One region of the Shewanella sp. BF02_Schw genome, then DNA from elsewhere that is predicted to be linked to it. Evidence: predicted binding sites of a transcription regulator. Region 1 holds the regulator's gene; the other holds the start of a gene.

The links. Region 1 encodes ArgR, which controls arginine synthesis, uptake and breakdown. Its sites were predicted from a motif close to ANTGAATANNTATTCANT; they were not measured.
Region 2: HNW13_RS02210 (OadG family transporter subunit) is a predicted target of ArgR. The motif match lies at 1,701-1,718, and genes of this name have one in related genera.

Annotation. Positions count from the first base shown of each region.
Region 1 is NZ_JABKAW020000007.1:179,866-185,447, forward strand. Features, by position in the region: gene HNW13_RS20745 (iron ABC transporter permease) at 1-1,558, shown strand, start outside; gene HNW13_RS20750 (ABC transporter ATP-binding protein) at 1,558-2,592, shown strand; gene HNW13_RS20755 (Dyp-type peroxidase) at 3,069-4,007, shown strand; gene argR (transcriptional regulator ArgR) at 4,070-4,540, opposite strand; gene HNW13_RS20765 (META domain-containing protein) at 4,707-5,132, opposite strand; gene HNW13_RS20770 (hypothetical protein) at 5,255-5,473, shown strand; gene HNW13_RS20775 (GNAT family N-acetyltransferase) at 5,477-5,582, shown strand, end outside.
Region 2 is NZ_JABKAW020000001.1:461,026-466,607, reverse strand. Features, by position in the region: gene oadA (sodium-extruding oxaloacetate decarboxylase subunit alpha) at 1-1,298, opposite strand, end outside; gene HNW13_RS02210 (OadG family transporter subunit) at 1,312-1,554, opposite strand; gene HNW13_RS02205 (IS66 family transposase) at 2,095-3,669, opposite strand; gene tnpB (IS66 family insertion sequence element accessory protein TnpB) at 3,753-4,100, opposite strand; gene HNW13_RS02195 (IS66 family insertion sequence element accessory protein TnpB) at 4,094-4,423, opposite strand; tRNA gene HNW13_RS02190 (tRNA-Arg) at 4,590-4,666, opposite strand; tRNA gene HNW13_RS02185 (tRNA-Ser) at 4,740-4,831, opposite strand; tRNA gene HNW13_RS02180 (tRNA-Arg) at 4,840-4,916, opposite strand; tRNA gene HNW13_RS02175 (tRNA-Arg) at 4,946-5,022, opposite strand; tRNA gene HNW13_RS02170 (tRNA-Arg) at 5,050-5,126, opposite strand; tRNA gene HNW13_RS02165 (tRNA-Ser) at 5,149-5,240, opposite strand.

The DNA.
Region 1 (5,582 bases):
TGCCTTAATTGTGCAGTCCACTCTTCCTGATCAAGCTGTATTTAGCCATTTATTCAATACAGTGCTACCGACATACATAGTCAATAGTTTATTGCTTATGTTGTTGGTTGGACTCGGAAGCCTACTTTTAGCGATTCCTGCTGCTTGGTTAATTGCCCGTTGTGACTTTCCCTTTCGCCGTTACTTTCAATGGCTACTCCTTCTCCCGTTAGCGATGCCAGCCTACATTGTGGCTTATGTTTATACCGACATGCTTGATTATGCAGGTCCGGTGCAACGTGTATTGAGGGCTTGGTTTGACTGGCAATCTCCCCACGACTATTACTTTCCCGCAATACGCAGTCTTGGCGGAGCAGCGATAATATTATCGTTAGTATTGTTTCCTTATATTTATTTATTAGCGCGTACTGCGTTTATGGAGCAGTCTTCCAGTTTGTTATATGCATCGCGTGTCATGGGATGTAGTCCGTGGCGCAGTTTTTGGCGTCTTGCGCTGCCAATGGCAAGACCCGCTTTGGCTGTCGGCGTTGCACTTGTGGCAATGGAAACTGCAGCAGACTTTGCCACCGTGAGTTATTTTGCTGTACCGACATTAACCACAGCAGTTTACGACACGTGGCTCGGCTATGGCAGTTTAACCGCGGCAGCAAAGCTGTCAGCCATTATGCTGTTAGTGGTATTTTCTATGATTGGGGTTGAGCGTTTTGCCCGGCGGAAACAACAATTATTTCAAAAACAATCTTCTCTTAATGAAGCTGACAGATATGTGTTGTCACCAAAAATGGCTTGGGTCGCATTAGGCTATTGCGCTGTTTTGTTATTTACAGCCTTTTTATTACCTTTCATTGTGTTGTGTGGATATGCTATCGATTATTTCAATGAAAGTTGGGATGTTCGATTTTGGCAGTATAGCCTAAACAGTTTATATATTGCCGCTATTGTCAGTGGTGTGTGCGTAGTCCTATCATTGATATTAATGTTTGTACGCCGTGTGAGTCCGCGACAAAGTGATCAGCTTCCCGCAAGATTGAGCAGTACTGGTTATGCTTTACCGGGAACGGTGTTGGCGATTGGTGTATTAGTACCTCTGACGCTTATCGACTTTGCGATTAACGATATTTACGATTGGTTTGGCGCCCAAGGCCCAGGTTTATTGCTGACTGGCAGCGTGTTTGCACTGATTTTTGCTTTTTGTGTTCGTTTTATTGCTATATCCATCGGCAGTTTAGAAAACAGTTATAAACGTATTTCCCCTTCTTTAGACATGGCGTGTATTACCTTAGGACGAACGCCTACTCAGCTACTATGGCGAGTACATTTGCCTTTATTACGCAAAGGGATTTTTGCCGGTGCTTTGTTAGTGTTTATTGAAAGCATGAAAGAATTACCCGCAGCGTTATTATTGCGTCCTATAGGATTTGAAAACTTGGCGACTTATGTTTTCCAATTTGTCTCAGATGAAAAACTAGAACATGGCGCATTGGCCGCTATTGTGATTGTGTTAGTTGGGCTTGTACCCTTGATTTATCTTAATCGCTCTTTGGAGCAACAAGGCTAATTATGTCAACTTTAACCATTGAAAATGTTTGCAGCGATTATCACGGTCAAGTGGTGTTGCGCCATTTAGATCTTACTTTGGCGCAAGGTGAAATTGTCGCATTATTAGGCCCCAGTGGCTGCGGCAAGACAACACTGCTGCGCGCGATTGCGGGCTTACAAGCCATTAGCCAAGGTTGCATCAGCATCAATGGGCAAACGCTGAGTGGTGATGGTGTGTTTGTTGCGAGCGAGCAACGTGGTGTCGGCATGATTTTTCAAGACTATGCCTTATTTCCGCACTTAACCGTGGCAGACAATATCTTATTTGGGGTTAACGAACTCAATCGTACTGCGCGGTTAGCTCGATTAGAAGAAATGCTCGAGTTGGTTAAATTAACCGGGTTGGCATCGCGTTACCCGCATGAATTATCAGGTGGTCAACAGCAACGAGTGTCGATTGCACGTGCATTAGCATATCAACCAGAATTATTATTGCTAGATGAACCTTTTTCCAATATCGATGCGCAAGTTCGTAACGATATGATGTTAGAAATTCGCGCCATATTGAAACAACGTAATGTCAGTGCCGTGTTTGTGACTCACAGTAAAGATGAAGCATTTGTGTTTGCAGATAAACTGGCTTTATTTAAGGATGGCGCCATTATTCAGCATGGTAAAGCCGAAACCTTATACAGTGCACCAACTGATCGCTACGTTGCCGACTTTTTAGGCGCAGGTAATTATTTACCTGTTACGGTCACCTCCAGCCATCAAGTGCACTATTCTTTGGGCGATCTTAGCAGCACAGAAGCATTGTCTTTACCTGTTGGCAGCCAAGGGCAATTATTATTGAGACCACAGCAAATTGAGTTACATCCTTGTATCAATGGCCGAGGATGCATTGTCGAAAGGCATTTCCTTGGTACGGTATGTCATTATCAGGTCCAAATTGGCGATGATATTTTGGACGTCAGTAGCCAATCAACGACGTTAATGCCCGGTCAACGAGTGGACATAAATATTACAGCGCATCCACTGGTGATTTTTAATTAACTATCAATGCTGTAATTTTAATTGTCCAGCCTGTAGTGAACCTTAGTTCGGGGAAAGTGGTTATCAAATTACCCTTTGTTTGCTAAAAGTGTTGCTAACAGTGTTTTATTAACTTGTAATAACGCTGCTTTAAACACCCCAGCAATAAGATACTTACCTCATGCTTGCAAAATAATTGCTAATTTTGCGATGACATAGGCTAAATATCTGATTTAGGGCTTACTTTTTGGCCCTTAACTCTAGTGAGTTCGTTAACAATTGTAATGAATGATCAAGCTGTTATCTGCACGAATATGAATACAATATGTATTACAAACGGGCTAAATGTGAGTACACTTCAAGTAATTTAAATTTGATTAAGTTAATCTAATGATTAGCTTAACTGGTAAGAGATGTTAATCGCCGTCGAATAACATCAAAACGTTAAATTATCACCGTTTAGGCCGACATTTAGTATTAAGATGGATGAAGTTAATATGGGTAACCAAGTTATGCCTCGTGAACAGTTAGGAATTTGCGCAGAAGGGAATTTACACAGTGTGTACTTGATGTTTAATGCCAACGATGGTGTTGAAGATCAGTTACGCCCATCTATTGCTAATGTAGCGCAGTATATTTATGAACTCACGGATCAATATGCCGACAGTGCTTTTAATGGCTTTGTGGGTATTGGGGCTAATTTTTGGGATACCTTTTATCCAGAATCTCGCCCTGCATTATTAAAACCTTTTCCGGCCATGAGTGAAGGTAACCGTGATGCACCTGCAATGGAATATGATCTGTTTATTCATATCCGTTGTGATCGCTATGATATTTTGCATCTTGTCGCCAATGAAATAAACCAAATGTTTGAAGATTTGGTCGAGTTAGTCGATGAGGAACGTGGCTTTCGCTTTATGGACAGTCGTGACTTAACAGGTTTTGTTGATGGTACTGAAAACCCTAAAGGACGCCATCGTCAACAAGTTGCACTTGTCGGTGATGAAGATCAAGAATTTGTCTCTGGTAGTTATGTTCATGTCCAAAAATACATGCATAACTTAAGTAAGTGGCATCGTTTACCGCTTAAAAAACAAGAAGATATTTTTGGTCGTACCAAAGTTGATGATATTGAGTATGAATCAGAAGATAAGCCATTAACCAGCCACACAAAACGAGTTAACTTAAAAGATCCACACGGTAACGCATTAGAAATTTTACGTCAAAGCATGCCATATGGTTCGATTAGAGAACAAGGATTGATGTTTATTTCAGTATGTCGTACACCGGATCACTTCGAACAAATGCTCCGCAGTATGGTGCACGGTGATGGTCACGGGAATCATGATCATTTGATGTTGTTTACTAAAGCGCTGACTGGATCGTCTTTCTTTGTGCCATCATTGGATTTTTTAACTCAATTTGATGATGCGTAAACGCCAGTTTTAGGTAATAAAAAAGCAATGCCATGGCATTGCTTTTTTATTGAAATGGTTTTTTATTCACTATAGTTGAATAAAGATCTAACCGTTTCTAATGTCTCATCAATGGTTTTAATACTTGCTGGACAGATGAAAATAGTATCATCACCGGCAATAGTACCTAATATCCCTTCTGGTTTGCCTATTGAGTCGAGCAAACGGGCGATTAATTGCGCAGCACCAGGGCTAGTTCTTACCACGATCATGGCTTGGTTATGATCGACATCCAATACCAAATTTTTAACTGGGCTACCCGCAGTAGGTACGCCTAGCTCGGCAGGGAGGCAATACACCATCTCTTGCTTAGCGTTGCGAGTGCGTACAGCACCAAATTTGCTGAGCATACGTGATACTTTAGATTGATTAATATTACCGAATCCTTCGGCTTGAAGCGCATTAACAATCTCGCTTTGGCTTCCAAAACGTTCTTCTTTGAGAATCGCTTTAAAAGTGCGTACGAGCTCATCCTGATTTCTTGTCGCTGGCATAGTGATAATTCATCTTATAGTTGTTATTCAAAAATCTAGCACATTTTGAATAGATTGACTTATTAAGTCAAGAAAGAATCAGATTTATTGAATAAAAATTCATTTTTTAATGGAACTTTAAACTGACACTAATAACTAATCCGGCGACTCATTTAAACCATAGGCTTTAGGATAAGGGTAACGATTGTTTTGTCAGTACCAATAGCGTATCACCATTTATAGACAATAGATTGAGTTTTCCTTTAGAGAAATCAACTTGTTCTACCAATGAAATCGCTTGCATCAGTTCAGCTTCTTGGGTGATTAAACTATCGATACAGGCTTTCATAGTCGAACCTGATGGTGCAAGTTGAAGCAAGTGACCTTGTTGGGCGTAACGACCAAAAAATTGATTACAACTATTATTACCTGTCAGTTCACCGTTTGGAGCAAAAACTAAATTTGCTGGGCTATTATTAATGGTAGGAGTGTCGAGGACGACTTCTACATGCCAAGTACCAATTAATTGTTCATTTGAGACAATTTGAGTGTGGCTTTGACAAGCACTAAGGCCTAAAAATATAACAGTGGCGCCGAGAATATGCTTTATCATGTTGAGAGATTTCCATATACCAAAAAATTGCCGTTATTCTACTACTTGAGTGTGAATAAGAGCGTAAATAATTGTAATGTTTTGGATTAATGAACATTATTTAACGTATTAAAGAGTCGCAAATGATCAAATTAGTTAAAGTGTTACATTTCGTCGGTTTAATCATGTTGTTGGTGGGTGTCGGCTTATATTGGCAAAGTGATATCGGTCAACAAGTCAGTGGGATGTTGGTCATTGCTTCACTCATTGGCGTGGGAACACTAATTATGTCTCCGCTGCCCGTTGCGCTAGTGATAGAATGGGCTAAGAAACAATCTCCCAATTCAGGGTCAAAGGAATAATCATTGTCATTTATTATCCGTAAGGCGTTATTAACCGATGTTGCTGCTATTGTGCAGTTAGAACGAGCCCATGTTGATGATGAGTTGGTAGGTTCAAATAGCCAACTTC
Region 2 (5,582 bases), on a different contig from region 1:
TCGTCATCTGATTCTGCAGCTAAACTAAAGCCCTGCTCTTTGGCGGCTTCGGCAAGCTCGACACGTAACTTATCTAATTCTGGTGCAATTAAATCGGCTGGGCGACACGTAATTGGCTGTTCGCCTTTTAGCACTCTGGCTTGTAGTTCTGCATTAACTGGCGCTGGCGTCGCACCATATTCGCCTTTTAGTACACCTTCGGTCTCTTTGGTCATCGACTTGTAACGCTCACCCATCAGCACATTGATCACCGACTGTGAGCCAACAATTTGCGATGTTGGGGTAACGAGAGGTAAGAAACCAAGATCTTCACGTACCCGCGGGATCTCTTCAAGCACGGCATCCATTTTGTCTGCTGCGCCCTGCTCTTTTAATTGATTTTCCATATTGGTTAGCATGCCGCCAGGTACTTGAGCACGTAAAATACGTGAATCAATGCCTTTTAGTGCACCTTCAAAACGGACGTATTTTTTACGCACTTCACGAAAATAGGCTGCTATCTCTTCTAGCAACACCATATCGTAACCGGTTGCCCTGTCGGTATCTTCAACCATTGCCACTAACGTTTCGGTAGCGCTGTGGCCGTAGGTTTGGCTCATTGAAGATATTGCCGTATCAAGCACATCAACGCCCGCTTCAATCGCTTTTTGATATGTAGCGCTGCTTAGGCCCGTTGTTGCATGACAATGCATCGACACCATTAAGTCCGTTTGTGATTTTAAGCGGCTAATGAGGTCATAAGCTTGCATTGGCTTAAGTAAACCCGCCATATCTTTAATACATAAAGAATCTGCGCCCATGTCTTCTAGGCGTTTAGCCATATCAACCCAAGTATCAATGTTGTGAACAGGGCTAGTGGTAAATGAAATGGTGCCTTGGGCATGGCCGCCCACGTTTTTAACCGCTTTAACCGCGGTTTCAAGATTACGGACATCATTCATTGCGTCGAAGATACGAAATACATCAACGCCATTGGTATGAGCTCGTTCTACAAAACGCGTAACGACATCATCGGCATAATGTCGATAACCTAATAAATTTTGGCCTCGAAGCAACATTTGTTGCGGGGTATTAGGCATGGATTTTTTCAATTCGCGAATACGATCCCATGGATCTTCGCCTAAATAACGAATGCATGAATCAAAAGTTGCGCCGCCCCAAGACTCAAGTGACCAGAAGCCTACTTTATCTAATAACGGTGCTATAGGTAACATATCGTCAATACGTAAACGTGTTGCCAATAATGATTGATGTGCGTCACGCAGGACGACATCGGTTAATGCTAATGGCTTGCTCATAATGACTCCAAATTTATTTCGCGCGGTATTGATGTATCGCAGAGGTAATAGCGGCAACCAGCTTAGGGTCTAAGACGGTATGTTTAGGCACATTAGCACTTACCGTTGCTAGCGTAGGAACCTCTACTGGGGCCGGAAAAAGCTTGGCAACAATGCCAATACCGATGATTAAGATACTCAAAAAAATAAATACTAAACCCATGCCCATTACCATAATGCCTAGCGCATCGGATAACTGCTCAGATATCGATGTCATGTGTCCTCACTTTATCTGTTAAACATCAAACCAATACGTTGACTATTCTGTACCGTCCCTCAATGTGCTATCACGGTGCAATGTCACAAAACGTGCACCAAGACAACAACATCCTTAACGACTACAGACATAACTTGACTACTCAAGAAGCATAAATATTCAAACTCAACGCTTATTCAATGAAGGTGTATTTCATGGTAAAAACCGCAAACTGAGTTTGTAAACCTAAAATCCTGTCACAAAATATAAACAATTTACACCAACAATGCTATCTTTTTGTAAATTGGTCTTACCAAAATAGAGAGAACCAATTAAACAAAATCAATAAAATACAAAAAAAATGATAATAACCTGATGAATCATCAATAAAATCACTATATTCACTTTGAAATTAACAAATTCATAATTCAATGATAAAAATCACTCACACTTTATTGGTTTAACAAATTGATGAAATAGATGATTAAACATGACATGAGTAATAAGTGAATAAAGATGTGAAAATCAAATTTTATGAGATAAAGGTAAGCGTCCGGCGAACTACGCCTTGTCTAGCTTAACCTGCCAGGGTAAAAGGCTGTTGAGATCGCATTTAAGGTAGGATAATTGTTCTAAGCAGTGTTCGATGTAATCGAACGGGATGAGTCCATTCGCTTTAGCCGTTTCTATGATGCTGTACAAAATTGCACTCGCCTCAGCGCCGCGATGGTTGTGATTGAATAGCCAGTTTTTACGCCCTATCACAAACGGTTTTACTGCCCGCTCTGCACGGTTGTTGTCGATATTGAGTCGACTGTCTTGCGTGTAACAACTCAGCTTTGACCATTGATTGAGGCTGTAATGGATGGCTTTGCCTAGCGGACTCTCCTTTGATACTTGCTGCACTGATTTATCCAACCATTGCTTAAATAACCCCAGTTGAGCACGTGAGTGGGTGCGCCTAAAATACAATCGCTCTTCCAGGCTCAGTGCTTGTATTTGGGTTTCAATACGGTACAGCTTGGCTATCATGCTCAATGCCATATCCGCTTTACTGATTTTGCCTACTTTGGGCTTGCCTTGTGCTATTAGCGCTTCTTTGAATTTACGCCGCGCATGAGCCCAACAACCGACCAGTTTATTGTTTGCCTGCTGATAAGCCGCGTAACCATCGACTTGTAAATAACCATTAAATACCGTTTGCTCGGTGGCCAGAAAACGGCTCACGCAGGTGCCCGCGCGGCTACCGTCTTGATAGTCGTACAGTACGATATTGCGCAAACCTTGATATCGAGGCTCAGTGCTTGGTTTATCCGCGCCAGCGCAATACACCCACATATAGGATTTTACTCGCTCATCGTTAATCACTTTGAGCGTGGTCTCATCGGCGTGGATGACATCTTGTGTTAATAGATGTTGGTGCAGTAAATCATGTAAGGGCTTGAACAGCGCTGCAGATTTCATCATCCAATCCGCCATGGTTTGCCTGCTTAAGGCGATACCGTGTTGCTTGAATAAGGTTTCTTGCCGGTAAAGGGGTAATGCGTACTGATATTTACTGGTAATGAGCTGGCTTAACAAGCTTGGCGTCGCCACGCTTTTAGGGATAGGACTGACTGGCACGGGCGCTTGTTTGATATTGGCCTGGGGTCCTTTAGTCTCACAATGCTTGCAGCTGTATTTTAATCTAACGTGCTCAATCACACTGATTTTCGCCGGAATAAACTTCAGCTTCTCACTACTGTCTTGGCCCATTAACGCCAGCTCATGACCACAGCACTCACACTGCTTATCTTCATCACTGATGTCATGGATAATCACTTCACGTGGCAGGTCTTTAGGCAGTAATTTACGCTTGGCGCGCTGTTTAGGTGACACAGGCGCGTCAGCATCTGCTGTTAATTCAACAGGCTCATCAACCGTCACTTCTGCTTCGTTAAACAACTCACCTTGATAGTCATGGCTTTCACTGCTGGCGCCGAAACGTTGTTGCTGGGCTAAGCGAAATTGTTCAAGCAAACGCTGCACAGAGTGTTTAAGTTCGGCGATTTCAGCGTCTTTAGCCGCCAACGTCTCAAGCAATAATTGCTTAAGTAAATCAACGTCATTGGGTAAGTTATCAGGGCTTAATTTCATGGTGTTATTATATCAAATATCCCATTAAATAAGGCTAAAGCAGTGATCTAATTATCGAAAACAGCCTTCGCAATGGCGATCAATTAACTGTAATTCAAGCCGTTCACATGCTGATGACCCAGGACATCAAAGCCAGATAACAGCCAATGAAACTGTTGCTCAGATAAACTCAGGCACTCATCAATACTTTTCGTCGGCCACTTAAACTTATCCTGCTCGAGGCGTTTGTACCACAGTGCAAAGCCGGTGTTATCCCAGTAGAGGATTTTTAATTTATCACGGCCTTTATTACAAAAGACAAACACACTGCCGTCGTTGGCCTGTAAGGATAATTGCTGCTCAACGATAACAGCTAAGCCATTTATCGATTTACGAAAATCCACCGGTGCACGGTGCAGATAAACACTGGGAAGCTCACGAAACATCAACATGCTTGTAGGCCTTTTATAATCTCCAGCAGGTATCGTGCAGGCAAGGTGCTGGGGAAAGTCCATAAACCGGTTTGATGCTGAAAATGGATAGCCTGGGCTGAAGCGGAAGGTTGAGCTTGGGTTGTCATCGCAGTGGGCGATGTCACGGTAGCCTTAACAAACGGCGCTATCTGTTGGGTGCCCATTTTAGCCATGTCCGCTTTGCGGGCGTAAAACCCACTAAGACTAAGCTTGTGCACACGACAAAAATTTGAAATCGTTAAGCCGCTAGCGGATTGCTGTTGTATCAAAGCAACCCAATCTTGATGTGAACGTGTAGCCATGTTAACTCCTGATGTCATTATCAGTCGTTAAGATAAAGGCTCGATGAGCGCAGTTGAAGACGTACTTGCCCGGACGCATACAGATAAAGCGGTTGCAGTAAGATGAGAAAGACAATGAAAATTAAGCAAAAAAAAAGCCCTGCATTGATGCAGGGCCTTTTTATTATGGTGCGCGTGGGAGGAGTCGAACCTCCGACCGCCTGGTTCGTAGCCAGGTACTCTATCCAGCTGAGCTACACGCGCAAAATCGGTAAAACAAGCCATTCATAAATAATGCTATCGTCTGCACTTCATGTGCGTGACGTTATTTAATGAATGGCGGAGAAGGAGGGATTCGAACCCTCGATGGGATTTAAAGCCCATACTCCCTTAGCAGGGGAGCGCCTTCGGCCACTCGGCCACCTCTCCGCAATATATGGTGCGCGTGGGAGGAGTCGAACCTCCGACCGCCTGGTTCGTAGCCAGGTACTCTATCCAGCTGAGCTACACGCGCATAAATTGGGTTTTTAGTGAAACATGAAATGGTGCGCGTGGGAGGAGTCGAACCTCCGACCGCCTGGTTCGTAGCCAGGTACTCTATCCAGCTGAGCTACACGCGCATTCATGTTTAACACTTTAATAGATAATGGTGCGGATGGGAGGAGTCGAACCTCCGACCGCCTGGTTCGTAGCCAGGTACTCTATCCAGCTGAGCTACATCCGCATCGTATATCTATTGTAAGAAATGGCGGAGAAGGAGGGATTCGAACCCTCGATGGGATTTAAAGCCCATACTCCCTTAGCAGGGGAGCGCCTTCGGCCACTCGGCCACCTCTCCGTTTCTTGGCGCACATATTACTGTTTGATGAAAATAAGTCAAACCCTTTTTAGGAAACCTAACTTCATTTGGAGTGTTTTTAAGCACATTGGAGATAATAGACTCAAATCTTGATGAAAACAGTCGTTTTTTGATGAATATTCTTTTTAATTTACAGACATAATCTCATTAAACCTCTGTTCGTCCGACAAGCGTTTTAAGGTTTTTAACCAAAGATATAATTAAACACATCGTTGATTTAAACAACTTAGCCTAGTCATTGGGTAATTTATACTCACTATTACAATTCAACATCATATTAACCAATATCGACAATAGCCGCATAATGCCATTTAGGAAGGT